3 regions of the Enterobacter sp. RHBSTW-00994 genome follow, and region 2 is predicted to be linked to each of the others. Evidence: predicted binding sites of a transcription regulator. Region 2 holds the regulator's gene; each other region holds the start of a gene.
The links. Region 2 encodes sigma-54, which starts transcription at its own class of promoters, with help from an activator protein. Its sites were predicted from a motif close to GTTGGCACANNTTTCGCTNT; they were not measured.
Positions count from the first base shown of each region.

Region 1: the regulator sigma-54 is predicted to act here: its motif matches at 1,613-1,632, upstream of HV346_RS06125 (amino acid ABC transporter substrate-binding protein).
Region 3: the regulator sigma-54 is predicted to act here: its motif matches at 1,702-1,721, upstream of glnA (glutamate--ammonia ligase).

Region 1 is NZ_CP056199.1:1,306,250-1,309,535, reverse strand. It holds gene lnt (apolipoprotein N-acyltransferase) at 1-1,494, shown strand, start outside; gene HV346_RS06125 (amino acid ABC transporter substrate-binding protein) at 1,906-2,817, shown strand; gene gltJ (glutamate/aspartate ABC transporter permease GltJ) at 2,973-3,286, shown strand, end outside.
Region 2 is NZ_CP056199.1:4,266,530-4,269,815, reverse strand. It holds gene ptsN (PTS IIA-like nitrogen regulatory protein PtsN) at 1-314, opposite strand, end outside; gene hpf (ribosome hibernation promoting factor) at 397-684, opposite strand; gene rpoN (RNA polymerase factor sigma-54) at 707-2,140, opposite strand; gene lptB (LPS export ABC transporter ATP-binding protein) at 2,188-2,913, opposite strand; gene lptA (lipopolysaccharide ABC transporter substrate-binding protein LptA) at 2,920-3,286, opposite strand, start outside.
Region 3 is NZ_CP056199.1:4,815,368-4,818,653, reverse strand. It holds gene glnL (nitrogen regulation protein NR(II)) at 1-9, opposite strand, end outside; gene glnA (glutamate--ammonia ligase) at 195-1,604, opposite strand; gene typA (ribosome-dependent GTPase TypA) at 1,994-3,286, shown strand, end outside.

The DNA of each region.
Region 1 (3,286 bases), 1.9 Mb from region 2:
CTGGCGCTGTTACTTGGAGCCAGCGGTACGCTGGCTTTTTCTCCTTACGATATCTGGCCTGCGGCCATTATCTCTCTGATGGGGCTGCAAGGCCTGACCCTCAATCGTCGTCCATTACAGGCTGCAGCCATCGGTTATTTCTGGGGCCTGGGTCTGTTTGGGTCCGGTATTAACTGGGTTTATGTCAGTATCGCGCAGTTTGGCGGGATGCCAGGGCCCGTTAACGTTTTTCTGGTCGTTTTGCTGGCGGCTTATCTTTCGCTCTACACCGGTTTATTTGCGGGTATTCTTTCGCGCCTGTGGCCAAAAACCACCTGGCTGCGTGTCGCCATTGCCGCACCCGTGGTGTGGCAAATCACCGAGTTTCTGCGCGGTTGGGTTCTGACCGGCTTCCCGTGGCTGCAGTTCGGCTATAGCCAGATTGATGGTCCGTTGAAAGGTCTCGCACCAGTTATGGGCGTTGAGACAATTAACTTCCTCCTGATGGTGGTCAGTGGTTTGCTGGTGCTGGCGATGATCACACGCAACTGGCGACCACTGGTGACAGCAATCGTGCTCTTCACCCTTCCTTTCCCGCTTCGTTATATTCAGTGGTACACCCTTGAGCCTGAGCGTGCGATGCAAGTATCCATGGTGCAAGGCGACATACCGCAGGCGATGAAATGGGATGAGAAGCAACTGCTGAACACGCTCAAAATCTATGCCGACGCTACCGAGCAGGTGATGGGGAAATCACAGTTGATCATCTGGCCAGAATCCGCGATCCCTGACCTGGAAATTAACCAGCAACCTTTCCTGAACATGATGGATGATTTGCTGCGCGCCCGTGGCAGCACGCTGATAACCGGAATTGTCGATGCGCGTCTGAACCAGCAAAACAGGTATGACACGTACAACACGATCATTACGCTTGGTAAGGATAATCCGTACAGCTACAACTCCACTGACCGCTACAACAAAAACCATCTTGTCCCGTTTGGCGAGTTTGTTCCGCTGGAATCGATTCTGCGCCCGCTCGCGCCGTTCTTTGACTTGCCGATGTCATCATTTAGCCGTGGTCCGTATGTTCAGCCACAGTTGCATGCGCATGGTTTTGCACTGACCGCCGCCATTTGCTACGAAATTATCCTCGGTGAACAGGTGCGCGATAATTTCCGTCCGGATACCGATTATCTGCTGACCATCTCCAATGATGCATGGTTCGGTAAATCCATTGGCCCGTGGCAGCATTTCCAGATGGCACGCATGCGCTCCCTGGAATTAGCACGCCCGTTACTGCGCAGTACCAACAATGGTATTACCGCCGTGATTGGTCCGCAGGGTGAAATTCAGGCCATGATCCCGCAGTTCACCCGCGATGTACTGACTGCTAAAGTTACACCGACAACAGGCCTGACACCGTATGCCCGCACCGGTAACTGGCCATTGTGGATCCTGACGGCACTGTTTGGCTTTGGCGCAGTGCTAATGAGCCTTCGTCAGCGTCGTAAGTAATCTTCTCCCCCCTTCCCCTCTCTCAACCGGGAGAGGGGATCCTACGCGCCCTCTTTCACCATCCAGCCTCACCTTTTCCCCTCTTCCTTTTAAGAACAGGTTCAGGGGAAAGAGCATTTCTGGCACGCCTATTGCTTTGTTAATTCACGCAAACGTAATTTGGCTTAACGTGAAACTTTGTCGCACCAGCACAGGTCATCGACAGCACCACAAGAGTGCAACGAAAGATTTTTGCCTCTAAATGGTGCGGCGCGCTTCGCAAAAATAAACAATAACGCAGCAAAATCTTTACATTAAGCCAAACTAAATGTTAACAAACATGCATAACACTGCACTCGTTTTGAGCGAGCTATAACAACATCACACTGGGTCTCTATGCGTCTCTGGCGCAGATGAAAAAAGGAGTTGGGTATGCAATTACGTAAACTGGCCACAGCAATGCTGGTGATGGGAATGTCCGCAAGCGTCGTTCACGCTGAGGACGCCGCACCCGCTGCCGGGCAAAGCACTCTCGACAAGATTGCTAAAAACGGCGTGATCGTGGTCGGCCACCGTGAGTCTTCTGTGCCGTTCTCGTACTACGACAACACACAGAAAGTCGTCGGCTATTCTCAGGACTACTCCAACGCAATCGTCGAAGCGGTCAAGAAAAAGCTGAACAAGCCTGATATTCAGGTAAAACTGATCCCAATTACCTCTCAAAATCGTATTCCGCTGCTGCAAAACGGTACATTCGATTTTGAGTGCGGTTCGACCACCAATAACCTTGAGCGCCAGAAACAGGCTGCCTTCTCCGACACTATCTTTGTTGTAGGCACGCGCCTGCTGACGAAGAAAGGCGGCGAAATTAAAGATTTTGCTGACCTGAAAGGCAAAGCGGTTGTGGTGACGTCCGGTACAACCTCTGAAGTTCTGCTGCACAAGCTGAACGACGAGAAGAAAATGGATATGCGCATCATCAGCGCAAAAGACCATGGTGACTCTTTCCGTACGCTGGAAAGCGGGCGCGCTGTCGCGTTCATGATGGATGACGCTCTGTTGGCTGGCGAACGTGCGAAAGCGAAGAAACCAGATAATTGGGAAATCGTCGGCACTGCGCAATCAAAAGAAGCCTACGGTTGCATGCTGCGCAAAGACGATCCGGAGTTTAAGAAACTGATCGATGACACCATTGCTCAGACGCAAACGTCTGGTGAAGCGGAAAAATGGTTCGATAAATGGTTCAAGAACCCGATTCCACCTAAAAACCTCAACATGAACTTCGAACTGTCTGACGACATGAAAGCGCTGTTCAAAACACCAAACGACAAGGCTCTTAACTAATTAGAACGACAAGGGCGGGATCTCCTGCCCTCTCGATTGTCGGGAAGCATGGACAGACTATACGCTGAGTGGTCGTTCCCCACTCAGCGCAAACATTGAGCTTCTCACCAATCTTCGAGGGTAGCGCTGCTACCCTTTTTTTTCTGGAGTTTATTATGTCAATCGACTGGAACTGGGGCATTTTTCTGCAACAAGCCCCGTTCGGCAACACCACTTATCTCGGCTGGCTATGGAGTGGCTTTCAGGTCACCGTTGCACTATCCATAACGGCCTGGATACTCGCATTTCTTGTCGGCTCTCTGTTCGGTATTCTGCGTACCGTCCCAAACCGTTTTCTTTCAACCCTTGGCACGCTCTATGTGGAATTGTTCCGTAACGTTCCATTAATTGTGCAGTTTTTCACCTGGTATCTGGTCGTTCCCGAACTGTTACCGGAAAATATCGGCATGTGGTTTAAGTCAGAACTGGA
Region 2 (3,286 bases):
TCGACCGGCTGGTTATCAATGGCGTCAAAGGCGATAGGTGTTTCCAGTTGTACAAAAACACCGACGGCACGCAAGGTATCTTCTTCCAGCTTGCCATGAGGAATTGCAATGCCGTTGCCGATGCCAGTACTGCCCATTTTTTCACGGGTCAGAATAGCTTCGAACACGACCTGCGGTGGTAGGCCCAGCTGTTTTGCAGCCAGTTCACTGATGATTTCCAGCGCACGTTTTTTGCTCTGGCAGTGGACACCACTGCGGGTACATTCCTGGTTAAGGACGTTGCTCAGTTGGAGAGCGGAATCGTTGTTCATCATAATTTCACCTAAGCGCTAACTGTACAAATGGCCCGTTGTGTTTCACAACAGGCCTTCCTGCACCCGTTAACTGCCCGGACAATTAGTGTTGTTTTAGTTTATCTTTATGTTTATTAAGCTGTCGCGCAAGCTTGTCAATCAAGCCGTCGATAGCCGCATACATGTCTTGCCCTTCCGCACTGGCATGAAGCTCGCCCCCATTAACATGCAGGGTTGCGTCCGAGATATGAGTCACTTTCTCCACTTTTAACACAATGTAGACCTGGTTTATCCTTTCGAAATACTGCTCAAGTTTCGCGAATTTAGCATTCACAAAATCGCGTAAAGCATCAGTAATTTCGACATTGTGTCCTGTGATGTTGAGCTGCATAGTGTCTTCCTTATCGGTTGTGTCAGACCAGTTGTTTACGCTGGTTAGACGGCGGAATGGATAAAGACTCTCGATACTTCGCAACAGTACGGCGTGCCACCATAATACCCTGATCGGACAGCATGGTGGTTAACTTACTGTCACTCAGTGGCTTCGCGGGATTTTCCGCGGCGATCAACTTCTTCACCAGTGCGCGAATCGCCGTCGACGAGGCTTCGCCACCGCCTTCGGTATTCACATGACTGGAGAAGAAATACTTAAGCTCAAAAATACCGCGTGGACTGTGCAGATACTTTTGTGTGGTCACACGGGAAATCGTCGATTCATGCATCTCGACGGCCTGAGCAATATCTGCCAGCACCATCGGTTTCATAAACTCTTCACCCTGCTCAAAGAATGCCTGCTGTTGCTCAACGATACAGCGACTTACACGTAGCAGGGTATCGTTTCGGCTCTCCAGGCTTTTGATCAACCATCGTGCTTCCTGAAGGTTGCTACGAATGTATTGATTGTCAGAGTCGTTGCGCACACTGGTACACATCGAAGCATACTGCTGGTTGATTTGCAGGCGAGGAATACTGTCAGAATTCAGTTCGACAACCCATCGGTCATTATGTTTTCTGACCAGCACATCAGGGATAACGTATTCAGGTTCACTGGTCTGGATCGATTGGCCAGGGCGCGGATCCAGTGATTGGATCAGGTTGACCGCTTCTTTAAGTACGTCTTCTTTCAGGCGTGTTACGCGCATCAGTGTGCGGAAATCATGGTTTGCCAGGAGATCCAGGTGTTCGCTGATGATTAATCGCGCCTCGTCAATCCATGGTGTTTCCCTGGCAAACTGAGAAAGCTGGATCAACAGGCAGTCGCGCAGATCTTTAGCGGCGACGCCAACCGGATCAAAGCGCTGGATACGTTTCAGAACCGCTTCAATCTCTTCAAGATCAATCTCATCATTGCCGATGCTTTCCAGGATATCGTCCAGCGTCACCGTTAAATAACCGGTATCATCAACGGCATCGACAATGGACGTCGCAATAGCGCGATCGGTGTCAGAGAACGGCGTCAGCTCGACTTGCCACATTAGATAATCTTGCAACGACTGGGTTGTTTCACCCTGATAGACAGGTAATTCGTCGTCCTGATAGTCCACGCGCGTTCCAGATGGCGTTCCTGCGGTGTAGATTTCATCCCAACTGGCATCCAGAGGCAGCTCGTCCGGCATCTCTTTTTGTTCGAGAGCATCAACGGTGTCGAGCGCTTCTGTATCTTGTGTCTGCTGGGTTTCTACCTCGTCATGAAGATCGGTTTGCTCCAGCAATGGGTTGCTATCCAGCGCTTGCTGGAGTTCTTGCTGAAGTTCTAGCGTGGACAGTTGCAACAGGCGAATAGCCTGCTGTAGCTGTGGCGTCATTGCCAGTTGTTGGCTGAGCCTTAATTGCAAACCTTGCTTCATGTTCAGAGCATTATTCTCCGGTTCGGCGTGACAATACCTCTACCCTATCAGAGTCTGAAGTCTTCCCCAAGGTACACGCGCTTAACATGTTCATCTTCGAGGATCTGTTGAGGCGTGCCATGAGCAATCAGATGGCCCTGGCTAACAATATATGCACGTTCGCAGACAGCCAGCGTTTCACGGACGTTATGGTCAGTGATAAGTACGCCGAGCCCGCTATCGCGCAGGTGTTCAATAATGCGTTTGATGTCGATAACCGATATGGGGTCAACACCCGCAAAGGGCTCATCCAGAAGGATAAATTTAGGATTTGCAGCCAGCGCACGAGCTATCTCGACACGGCGACGTTCACCACCAGAGAGTGCCTGCCCAAGGTTATCGCGCAGATGTTCGATATGGAACTCTTCCATCAACTCGTTGGCGCGATCCTGACGTTGTTCGGCGCTAAGATCGTCGCGGATCTGCAGGACTGCCATCAGGTTATCGAAGACGCTCAAGCGGCGGAAAATGGAAGCTTCCTGAGGCAGATAGCCAATACCACGGCGCGCACGCGCGTGCAGTGGCAGCAAGCTAATGTCATCATCATCAATGATAATGTTGCCTGCATCGCGTGGGACAATGCCCACCACCATATAAAATGTAGTGGTTTTACCTGCACCGTTAGGGCCTAAAAGGCCAACAATTTCGCCAGAATTTACGGTCAGACTGACATCTTCTACGACGCGACGGCCTTTATAGGCTTTGGCGAGGTTCTTTGCAGTTAATGTTGCCATAACGAATTAGTTACTCTTCTTCTGTGCCGGGGCCTGGCTTTGGCCTTTGTCCTGCAGCTGTGATGGAACAAGCACGGTTGTCACGCGTTTGCCTTTCTCGCTGGACGCTTGCATCTTCTGCTCTTTCACCAGATAGGTGATTTTGTCACCGGTGATATTGCTATCCAGTTGTTCCAGATAAGCATTACCTGTCAGGATGACAAGGTCTTTCGCCAGCTCATAGTGCATATGTGTGGCGCGGCCTTTTACTGGCTTACCGTTATCCTGCATTTGATAGAAGGTGGCAGGGTTGCCATAGCCATCAATAATTTCTTTGCCCTGCTCGCCGCCCGGACGGGTGACGACCACTTTATCGGCATTAATTTTGATTGTG
Region 3 (3,286 bases), 550 kb from region 2:
AGTTGCCATTCAGCAGTCTCCTGGAGTTGTTTGCACTAATTTAGTGCAGTATAGCTTTTCCGTCGTGAAAAGCGCGTGAGATCAGTTTGTTGGTGGAGAAAAAAGCCCATCCGAAGATGGGCTGAAAGTTTCCACGGCAACAAAAAACGGCTTTCGGGCTTGCACGTAAAAGGTCGCGCAAAACCCGTTAAAACTTAAACGCTGTAGTACAGTTCGAACTCAACTGGGTGCGGAGTCATACGCACGCGGTCATTTTCTTCAATACGCAGCGCGATGTAAGCATCGATAGCGTCGTTAGTGAAGACACCGCCGGCCGTCAGGAACTCACGGTCTGCGTCCAGTGCGTTCAATGCCTCTTCCAGAGAACCTGCAACCTGTGGGATCTCTTTCGCTTCTTCTGGAGGCAGATCGTACAGGTTTTTGTCCATCGCTTCGCCTGGGTGGATCTTGTTCTTAATGCCGTCCAGACCCGCCATCAGCAGTGCTGCGAAGCACAGGTATGGGTTAGCCGCTGGATCCGGGAAGCGCACTTCGATACGACGTGCTTTCGGAGATGCAACCACTGGAATACGGATAGAAGCAGAGCGGTTACGGGCGGAGTAAGCCAGCATTACTGGTGCTTCGTAGCCAGGGACCAGACGCTTGTATGAGTTGGTGGTTGGGTTTGCCAGGGCGTTAATTGCTTTAGCGTGTTTGATTACGCCACCAATGTAGTACAGCGCCTGCTCAGACAGACCGGCATATTTGTCACCAGAGAACAGGTTAGTACCGTTCTTGGACAGGGACATGTGGCAGTGCATACCGGAACCGTTATCGCCGAACATTGGTTTTGGCATGAAGGTTGCGGTTTTACCGAAACGGTGTGCAACGTTGTGGACCACATATTTGTAAATCTGAATCTCGTCCGCTTTCTTGGTCATCGTATTGAAGCGGGTCGCGATTTCGTTCTGGCCAGCAGTTGCTACTTCGTGGTGATGCGCTTCAACAACCAGACCCATTTCTTCCATGATCAGACACATGGTCGAACGGATGTCCTGTGAAGAATCGACCGGAGGAACCGGGAAGTAACCGCCTTTCACGCCTGGACGGTGACCTTTGTTACCACCTTCGTATTTGGTGGAAGAGTTCCATGCACCTTCGATGTCATCGATAGCAACGTGAGAACCAGAGATGGATGCGCCAAAACGGATGTCGTCAAACAGGAAGAACTCTGGCTCTGGCCCAAACAGAACGGTGTCTGCGATGCCAGTAGAACGCAGGTACTCTTCAGCACGTTTCGCGATGGAACGTGGGTCGCGGTCGTAGCCTTGCAGTGTGCCTGGCTCGAGGATATCGCAACGGATGATCAGTGTAGGTTCTTCGAAGAACGGGTCAATGAGCGCCGTGGTTGCGTCAGGCATCAGAACCATGTCGGATTCGTTGATACCTTTCCAGCCACCAATTGAGGAGCCGTCAAACATTTTGCCTTCTTCAAAGAATTCGGCGTTTACCTGATGTGCAGGAATCGTGACGTGCTGTTCTTTGCCTTTGGTATCGGTGAAGCGCAGGTCAACAAACTTCACTTCATGTTCGTTCAGCATCGTCAAAACGTGTTCAGCGGACATACTTAACTCTCCAGATTGGTCATTGTCGTCGTGGTAACGAGGTCTTCAAATTCTGTGTAAGGCTGGCATTGCTGCCGCCTTTTTGCCGTATTTATACAAAGCGAAATCTGTGCCAACTTTTAAAACACCCCAAAAAGGCGTTATCATGCGCACCATAGTGCAAAACTGCTGCACCACGATGGTTATGTTGCACCAGTATAGTGCTCCACTGTGAACATGGAGCACCATATTGGTGCAATTTACGTTAAAGTGCCCTTTTTACGCTCCGTGAAAGCGATCACAAAGCAACTCTGCGATACTTGTTTGCGGGGGATGTTTGTGATCCTGTTTTGTAGTGCGATTAATCCGTGTACAATAACGCGCTATTTCTAAATGCCTGAGGCAAAGTTGTGATCGAAAATTTGCGTAACATCGCCATCATCGCGCACGTTGACCATGGTAAAACTACCCTGGTTGATAAGCTGCTGCAGCAATCCGGTACGTTTGATGCGCGTGCCGAAACTCAAGAGCGTGTGATGGACTCCAACGATTTGGAGAAAGAGCGTGGGATTACCATCCTCGCGAAAAACACCGCTATCAAATGGAATGACTACCGTATCAACATCGTTGATACCCCAGGGCACGCCGATTTCGGTGGCGAAGTTGAACGTGTAATGTCCATGGTAGACTCCGTTCTGCTGGTCGTTGACGCAATGGATGGCCCAATGCCGCAAACGCGCTTCGTTACCAAAAAGGCATTTGCCCACGGTCTGAAGCCAATTGTTGTTATCAACAAAGTTGACCGCCCTGGCGCGCGTCCTGACTGGGTTGTTGACCAGGTATTCGACCTGTTCGTTAACCTCGACGCGACCGACGAGCAGCTGGACTTCCCTATCGTTTACGCTTCTGCGCTGAACGGTATCGCAGGTCTGGACCACGAAAACATGGCTGACGACATGACCCCGCTGTACCAGGCGATTGTTGACCGTGTTCCTGCACCAAACGTTGATCTCGACGGCACGCTGCAGATGCAGATCTCTCAGCTCGATTACAACAACTATGTTGGTGTAATCGGCATTGGTCGTATCAAACGCGGTAAAGTGAAGCCGAACCAGCAGGTCACTATCATTGATAGCGAAGGCAAAACCCGTAACGGTAAAGTCGGTAAAGTACTGGGCCACCTGGGTCTGGAACGTATCGAAACTGACGTGGCAGAAGCAGGCGATATCATTGCTATCACCGGTCTGGGCGAGTTGAACATCTCTGACACGATCTGTGACCCGCAGGCTGTTGAAGCACTGCCAGCACTGTCTGTTGATGAGCCAACCGTTTCTATGTTCTTCAACGTCAACACCTCTCCGTTCTGTGGCAAAGAAGGTAAGTTCGTTACCTCTCGTCAGATCCTTGACCGCCTGAACAAAGAGCTGGTGCACAACGTTGCGCTGCGTGTTGAAGAAACGCCTGACGCGGATGCATTCCGTGTATCTGGTCGTGGTGAGCTGCACCTGTCTGTTCTTATCGAGAACATGCGTCGTGAAGGTTTCGAAATGGCGGTTTCCCGTCCGAAAGTTATCTTCCGCGAAATCGATGGCCGTAAACAAGAGCCATTCGAAAACGTAACACTGGACGTTGAAGAGCAGCATCAGGGTTCTGTTATGCAGGCTCTGGGTGAGCGTAAAGGCGACCTGAAAAACATGAATCCA